Regions from separate parts of the Neobacillus sp. B24 genome, predicted to be linked through region 1. Evidence: riboswitches for the same ligand, from Rfam matches in the RefSeq annotation. Region 1 holds a riboswitch; the other holds the start of a gene.
The links. Region 1 has a riboswitch for S-adenosylmethionine ahead of ACZ43M_RS23000 (O-acetylhomoserine aminocarboxypropyltransferase/cysteine synthase family protein). Riboswitches for the same ligand answer to the same signal wherever they lie in the genome.
Positions count from the first base shown of each region.

Region 2: another riboswitch for S-adenosylmethionine. It lies ahead of ACZ43M_RS04550 (LLM class flavin-dependent oxidoreductase); the one in region 1 lies ahead of ACZ43M_RS23000 (O-acetylhomoserine aminocarboxypropyltransferase/cysteine synthase family protein).

Region 1 covers NZ_AP035777.1:4,614,878-4,619,171, reverse strand. The annotation lists gene ACZ43M_RS23010 (MFS transporter) at 1-1,137, shown strand, start outside; gene ACZ43M_RS23005 (hypothetical protein) at 1,269-1,616, shown strand; SAM riboswitch class I at 1,695-1,799, shown strand; gene ACZ43M_RS23000 (O-acetylhomoserine aminocarboxypropyltransferase/cysteine synthase family protein) at 1,865-3,181, shown strand; SAM riboswitch class I at 3,298-3,409, shown strand; gene ACZ43M_RS22995 (methionine ABC transporter ATP-binding protein) at 3,531-4,294, shown strand, end outside.
Region 2 covers NZ_AP035777.1:942,060-946,353, reverse strand. The annotation lists gene ACZ43M_RS04555 (ATP-grasp domain-containing protein) at 1-796, opposite strand, end outside; gene ACZ43M_RS04550 (LLM class flavin-dependent oxidoreductase) at 815-1,864, opposite strand; SAM riboswitch class I at 1,972-2,075, opposite strand; gene ACZ43M_RS04545 (response regulator) at 2,670-3,323, opposite strand; gene ACZ43M_RS04540 (sensor histidine kinase) at 3,324-4,294, opposite strand, start outside.

The sequences.
Region 1 (4,294 bases):
ATTCGAAAGCTTGGCTACTCGGAGGCCGTCAACGGGCAAGTCATCTCGATGACCTCGTTAGCGACGGCACTGATCCTTATCCCAGCGGGAATCATCAGTGACCGCTACAGCCGTAAGAAAGTCATTTTATACGGAATACTCTTATCAGGGGTAATCCTGCTTGCTAGAAGTGTCGTTTCCGGCCAACAATTATTAATTACTTTTGCGTTCATCAGCGGTCTGGCAATGGCCTTTCTGCAAGTCTCGGGAATCCCATGGCTTGCAGAAAATTCAACCCCGGAACAGCGGGTAAATTTATTCAGTCTGCATTTTGCGTTTATGACGGCTGCCAATGTAGTAGGAAGTCTCCTTGGCGGCTTGCTAACTGACGTGTTCTCGTTTTTTGTCAGTGATCTCAATAGCATCAGATTGACCCTGATTATTGGTGCCGTCATTTATTTGATTGCGATTATACCTACTACAAAATTCCAAGCATTGACCCAAAAACGACTAGAACCAAAGAAAGCACCGGAAAAACCGTTCATATGGAAAACTAACGGCATGAAACTAATTGTCTTATTTGCCATTGCCCAAATGCTGATCGGTTTTGGTGCAGGGCTGGTGATTCCCTATTTAAATCTGTATTTTTCGGATCGTTTCAGCGCATCGACAACTTCAATTGGTTTTATTATCTCGCTCGGGCAGGCGGCAACAGCATTGGCAATGTTTATTGGTCCATGGGTCGTGAAAAAAGTAGGTGAAGTAAGGGCTGTTGTGTTCCTCCAATTAGCTTCGCTGCCATTTCTTCTATTAACAGCTTATACGAACCACCTATGGCTGGCGGCACTAGGGTTTTTATTTCGCCAAGCATTAATGAACGCCGGAAATCCGATTCAAATGTCGCTGATGATGTCAAAGGTCAACGACTCGATGAAGGGGCTGGCGAACTCAATAAACCAAATGGTATTCAATTTGGGCTGGGCACTAATGGGGCCGGTCTCGACCGGAATTGTCGTCCAGTATGGGGCTTATTGGGGATATGCCTATGTGTTCAGCATAACCGCCGTTTTATATCTAATCGGTTCCATCTATTTCTTGGTCGTCTTCAGGGGCATTTCGACCAATAACAATAAATCCGTTTCTACAAAAATATCATAAATCCGACATATATCTTGGGAAATCTCATTATTTCCTCAGACACATCAGATATTTGTCGAGCGAATCTAAAAGGAATACAAGCGCTATTGCTGAATAGTATTGGTAGAGACAAATGATTCGGAGTGGTGAAAATGCAGGAAGCAGTAAGTTCATTTCTAATGGCTGTAAAAAGGCAGGGACAGTTGCAGCCGTTGTTAGAGTCTGCTGATTTACGGGTATCCTTGATTTCAGATCAACAAACTATTGTGCTAGTAATCAAACATGGTGAGGTAACAGCCTCAAATGAAAAAGACATGGAGCACACCACCATCAAAATCAGTGGTCAGCCTCCGGAAATAACACGACTATTAGAAGGAAGGGAAAGATTGAGAGTCCTTCAAAAGAGCGGTCGGCTGATGGTATCAGCACCCTTAAGAATAATCTTATTACTTGAATCCATGTTTTATTTGACAATGCCGCACGGCGCTCTTGTATCATAAAAATTTTATTCAAAGTCATTGACTCGGAATTGAAGTTGCGGTATTATGTTTTTAAATATTCTATCAATTAAATAAGTTATCTTATCAAGAGAGGCGGAGGGACTGGCCCTGTGATGCCCGGCAACCGGTGACTTACATACGGTGCTAATTCCAGCAGAGCAAGTTCGCTCTGAAAGATAAGAAGAGCATAATCCCCTCTTCTTATGAAGTGGGGATTTTATTTTTCCAAAAAGAGAGGAGCAAGGAAGATGACCGAAAACCAAAAGAACTATCGATTTGAAACATTGAGTGTACATGGCGGCTTGGCGCCAGATCCAGTTACAGGGGCACGGGCCGTGCCAATCTATCAAAACAATGCCTACCAATTTAAGAGCACAGAGCATGCCGCAAACCTGTTTGCGCTAGCAGAGCCTGGCTACATATACACCCGGATTCACAATCCAACCACAACTGTTTTTGAAGACAGAGTGGCACTGTTGGAAGGCGGCGTAGGCGCACTTGCGGTGGCAAGCGGGATGGCAGCCATCACACTGGCAATCTTAAACATTGCTGAAGCAGGCGATGAAATTGTTGCAGCTGGAAACCTCTACGGCGGTACCTATAATTTATTTGCGGTAACCCTGCCGAAATACGGAATCAATGTGAAATTCGTTGATGCGGAGAATCCTGAGAACTTCCGTTCAGCCATTACGGAAAAAACAAAAGCGGTTTTCGCGGAAACAATCGGCAACCCAAGTCTTCGCGTCCTTGATATTGAAAAAGTCGCGGAGATTGCGCATGACGCAGGTGTACCGTTAATCATCGATAACACTTTCGCTACGCCATACCTGTGCCGGCCAATTGAGCATGGGGCTGATATTGTGGTCCATTCGGCGACCAAATGGCTCCTTGGTAACGGCACGTCAACTGGCGGCATCATAGTTGACGGCGGCAAGTTTGACTGGAATTCACCGAAATTCCCTGGTTTCACGACGCCAGATGCAAGCTATCATGATCTTGTTTATGCAGAAGCATTAGGTGCCGTTGCTTATATTATTAAAGCACGTGTCCAGCTCCTTCGTGACCTTGGACCTGCATTAAGCCCACAAAATGCTTTCCAATTTACGCTTGGACTTGAAACGCTGCATGTGCGCATGAAAGAGCATGTCGCTAACACAGAAAAGGTAGTACAGTACTTATTAAATCACCCTGCGGTAGAGTGGGTTTCTTACCCTGGGCATCCGTCACACCCTGATTATGAATTGTCTAAAAAGTATATGCCAAAAGGCGCAGGGTCCATGGTGGTCTTCGGAATTAAGGGCGGCAAAGAAGCAGGCGCGAAATTAATCGACAACATCCAGCTTTGGGCACATGTGGCCAATGTTGGCGATGCCAAGAGCCTAATTATTCATCCAGCAAGCACAACTCACCAGCAGCTTGATACGGAAGGTCTTAAAGCAGCAGGTGTGTCGGAAGATTTAATTCGTCTTTCCATCGGCATTGAGAATGTCGAGGATTTGGTTGAGGATCTCGAGCAAGCAATCGAAGCGGCAACAGGATTGTCTTCACTGAAAACGAATGCATAAAATAGTTTAGTAAGATAATAAAACTATTTCGTTGACACGACTTTTTATCCATGATACGATAGCAAACGTAAATTAATTTTTGAAAATATTTTTAATTAAATATAAGATTGCTTAAGCTCTTATCAAGAGAGGTGGAGGGATGTGCCCGATGAAGCCCGGCAACCGTCAGTTCATTGAAACTGAAATGGTGCCAATTCACACAAAGCGTCAAGCTTTGGGAGATGGGAGAAAGGATTGTATTTACTGATGCCTTTCTGCCCGTGCGGAAGGGCATTTTATTTTTCTAAAAAAAGAATCCTTTCATAAAAATAGTCAAAACCTATATCAAGGATAAAAAGTAGGTGAGTCAATGATTTCAATTAAGAGTGTCCGCAAAGTTTTCCAATCCAAAAAAGGCCAGCTAAAAGCAGTTGATGATGTCAATTTGGAAATACAAGATGGAGAAATTTTCGGCGTAATCGGGTATAGCGGCGCCGGAAAGAGTACGTTAATCCGGATGCTGAATGGTCTGGAACTCCCGACCGAAGGAAGTATCACTGTTGCCGGTCGCGAGATTTCAAAAATAAAGGGCAGCGAGCTTCGGAAAGCCCGTCAGGAAATCAGCATGATTTTTCAGCACTTCAACCTCCTTTGGTCGAGGACAGTAAGTGAAAATATTGCCTTCCCTTTGGAAATAGCGGGAGTAAGCGCGCCGCAAAGAAAAAAACGGGTGGCAGAGCTGGTGAAGCTTGTCGGACTCCAAGGCCGGGAAGATGCCTATCCTTCACAATTGAGCGGAGGTCAAAAACAGCGTGTCGGCATTGCCAGGGCGCTTGCCAATAATCCTAAGGTACTTCTCTGTGATGAGGCAACCTCGGCTCTCGACCCGCAAACGACGGATTCAATCCTCGATTTACTAGTCGATATTAATAAAAAATTGGGCTTAACGATTGTGTTAATTACCCATGAGATGCATGTCATCCGGAAAATCTGCCACCGGGTTGCCGTGATGGAAAGCGGCCGGATTGTAGAACTTGGTTCGGTACTGGATGTGTTTAAAAATCCGCAGCAGCCAATTACTAAACGGTTTGTGCAGCAGGTGTCTGAACCAGAGGAAACAAAGGAAACAGCTGA
Region 2 (4,294 bases), 1.7 Mb from region 1:
TAAATTCGATTCCAGCCACTTGAACCCCATTACCAGCTAACACCTTTTTATATTTTTCTAAAATTTCGTCGTCAAACCCGTCAATGATTTGGAACTTTGGCTTCTCTTCCACTTCTTCTCCTACCGGACAGAATAAATCGCCAATTTGGCAGGCGTCCGCCGGGCAAAGCTGGAATCCTTCCGAAGTATCCACCTTGACGGCATATACAAAGTTTCCTCCGACAAACTCACAGCGGGTGATGTAGCTTTCAGGAGATACAATGTATTCCTGGATCAGTGTAATGCCATCGACCGGTTCTTCGAACGTTGGTCCTTCCACATACGCTTTTAACGCTTCGATACTTTGGAACAATTGCACACCTAAACCTTTTCCGGCACGGTTATGTTTTGTAATAAAGGGCTGTCCAGAAAAGCTTTCCGCTGCCTTTAAAATGTTTTGCTTGCCAACTGCGGCAATCGTTTTTGGCGTCTTCACACCATATTTATTTAACTCTAAGTATTGTAAAACCTTGCTCACTTCCAGCTTTAGAGCACTCGTTCCATTTAATACCGTGCGGCCATGCGCTTCTAGCCAAGCTAATACCTGTCCAGTAAATTCAGCGGCAAAACGATGATCACGTGTATGGGAAGAAGCACTCATGCGGCTATAGAAGATTCCTTCGGGAGGTTGTGCCGATAAATCTAATGTACCCTCATCTAAATGCCATTCTTCATAAGGAACACCAAGCTCCTCTAATCTCTTTGTTAAATGGACGGTCCACTCACTATTTTCATGGATGACATATACTTTGCTCATGTTTACGGCCTCCTGTTTCTAGTTGTTTATTAAACTGCGTTTTTGTTCCACTAACGGCATAACCTGCTTTGCGAAGCGCTCCATTTCCTCCAGTTGCGGGGAAAATTGTAATAACAATAAGTCTAAGCCGGTTTCTTCATATTGTAAAATTCGATTGGCTATCTGCTCCGGTGTTCCTACCAGGTTTGGCCGCAGACCGCGATTGGAAACCGAGTAATCCTGTAATTGGATCTGCTGCTCTAATTGTGATTTGGTTGTGAAGTCTTTAAAGCCGGCATACGCGCTAGACTCCTTCACCGTCGTGATTTTTTCAAGCTCAGCAAAAGCCTCTTCTTCACTTTCACGGCAAATGACATAGGCTGCCATTCCGAAAGATTTAAATGGTTCATTGTTAGTTTGTTCACGGCGTGCCTTCATTTCAGCAATTTTTTGCTCAATCTCTTCTATTGTTCCACCGTGCATCACGTAAGCGTCGCATTTTTCGGCAATCGTTTGCTTACCTTTTTCGCTTTCACCGCCTGCATAAAGAATCGGGTTCGGTCGTTGAACTGGTTTCGGAGCAAGCTTCGTGTCTTTTAAGTCGTAAAACTGGCCCGCATAATTAAAGGTTTCTTCTGTCCATAACCCTTTTAGCACATCAATAAATTCCTCGGTTCGAGCATAACGCTCATCGTGCTCGGTGAAAATGCCGCCATATTGACGCGCTTCTTCTGCCCACCAACCCGAAACAACATTAAGCGTAAAACGGCCGTTGCTGATACGGTCAATATTGGCGGCCATTTTTGCTGTCACAGCAGGATTATGAAAACCTGGGCGAATCGCGGTCATGATTTCTATTTTCTCTGTCACGGCAGCAAGTGCCGCTGCGGTGGACCAGGCTTCAAGAGAATCATGCTCCGGTCCTTTAATATCATTTAAATATAATTCAGCAATCAGTGTCGTTGAGTATCCCCAGTCTTCAGCTGACTGTATGACTTTTTTCGCATAGTCAAAGGTTGGTGGCATATTCTCGTCATCTACATTCCGCAGCCAGCCTCCAAAAATCGGTAACCAAAAACCATATTTCATCTCTGTTCTCTCCTCTGCTGTTCTCATTCTCTAGTTTTCTTATTCGCTAAGTTGGATTTATAAAAAAACAAAAAACTCTCTTCAAAGAAGAGAGCCTAATAACCCCCTTCTCATCTTTCAAGCCATACGCTTGATGGAATTGGCACAGTATTCATACGAACCTGCTGCCGAGGCTTCAAAGGGCCAGTCCCTCCACCTCTCTGGATAAGAAGAAAAATATTTTTAAATCTATTAATATAGCGATAATAATTTAAATTCAGTCAATTGTCAATCAAATATTCACCACGGGACAGTGCTCAGGGCATATTTTCACAGCAGAGATTAGGACCATCCTTCTGATATTTAAAAGAACGATTGTTAAAGTAGTTTATGATGTTTATGAAAGGAATATCCACTCAAACGCATCATGAGATTTCCTTTCATGACATTTCTGAGAGGAAAATTCACTCAAACGCGCCATGAGACTTCCTTTCATGACATTTCTGAGAGGAAAATTCACTCAGGCTCGTCATGAGATTTCCTTTCATGACATTTCTGAGAGGATAATCCAATCAAACGCGTCATGAAACTTCCTTTCATGACGTTTCTGAGAGGATAATCCAATCAAATGAGTCATGAAACATCCTTTCATGACATTTCTGAGAGGACAATCCAATCAAATGAGTCATGAAACATCCTTCCATGACGTTTCTAAGAGGAAAATTCACTCAAACGCGTCATGAAACCTCCTACCATGACGTTTCTAAGAGGATAATCCACTCAAACGCGTCATCAGACATTGGTCTTTTAGTTAATTGATAACGTTTTACCTCGTTAACCCTTCCTGCTTTGCCTTGAAGGCGGCTTGAAACCTATCTTTTACATCTAGTTTGTGGTAGATGCTGGAGATATAGTTCTTGACTGTTCCCTCGGATAGAAATAGTTTTTCTGCGATGTGTTTATTGCTTAGTCCTACTGCAATGCATTGCAGCACTTCTTCTTCACGTTCTGTTAAGTCGTAGTTATTCTTGTTTTCCTGCTGGGTTGATGTTTCATGACTGTTTATTTGCTGAACTAGCAGCTTGGCCAAATCCTGCGGGAGCAGGGTCCCGCCTTTATGAATCAGTTTAATGCCTGCGAGCAAGTCTTTTGGATGAATGGCTTTCAGCAAGTAGCCTTCTGCCCCAATGGCTAACGCGTCAATCACGTAATTAATTTCTTGGAAGGTGGTTAAGATAATCACCTTGATGTCCGGCCAGCGTTGTTTGATCATTTTTGTTGCAGAAATTCCATCCATTTCCGGCATGTTAATATCCATCAAGATCGTGTCCGGTTGATGCTGCTGGCATAACGCAACGGCTTCAGCCCCATTTTCCGCCAAACCAACTACTTCAATTTCATCATCCATATCTAACACGATGGACAAGCTCTCCCGAATCAACTCTTGATCATCCGCTATGACTAATTTAATGCCGCTCATTTAGGCCACCCCTTTTATCGGTACAGTAATCGTCAGCTTTACCCCATGGTGTGTTCCACTTGTAATATCAAGATTCCCATGCAATTCCCCAATCCGTTCCTTCATCGCGGTGAGACCAAAACCAGGCTGCAAAGCATCAATGGGGCTTCCGTTATTTTCAATAGATAACACAATCTCATAGTCCGTAAATAAGTAATCAACCAAAATTTCTGAAGCACCGCCATGTCGTTTCGCATTTGTCAACGCCTCTTGAAGACAGCGAATGAATGCGAGTTTAATATTCTTAGAAATGGGGATTTCTCTCCCTTGCCTATTAAACTGAACATCGGTATCGGTATTTTCTTTAAAACTATCAACGATTTTATGTAAAAGCTCCGACAATGGCTGTTCATTTTCTGACGGGGCTATTTGGTGGATATGTCTTCGAATGTCCTCCAAGCCTTTACGAGAAACATTAGCAAGGGCTTCAACCTTTTGTTTCGCTCGATCAACATCCTTTTCCAGCAAATAAGAAACGGCGTCAAGCCCCATGGTTACAGAAGTAAAGTGATGGCCAATCGTATCATGCAGTTCTTTTGCAAGCCGGTTCCGTTCTTGGAGCAGCGTTACCTTCTCGATCTGCTCCGCATATTGCTGAAGCACCCGATACTGCTCTTGAATTAACTGATATTGTTTATTATTTTCTTCGATGATTCGTTTTGTCTTCTGCTGCGAATGAATGACATAGTTAAAGCAGGCGCCAAAGCCTAGGAAGATGAAGATATCGATGTACTGAAGAAAATAAGTGACGGTGTCCATAGTCCACAGAGTAGGGAGCGGGTACAAAATTAAAAACACTGGCAAGGTCCATCTGGCCGACTTCTTTGTCGCAAGGTAACCAACCATCAAGATGGACATGAGGATCATGGCGGGACCAAGGTTAAAGTGTTCAAATATATTAAAATAGACGGAAGCTCCGCCTCCTATGATGA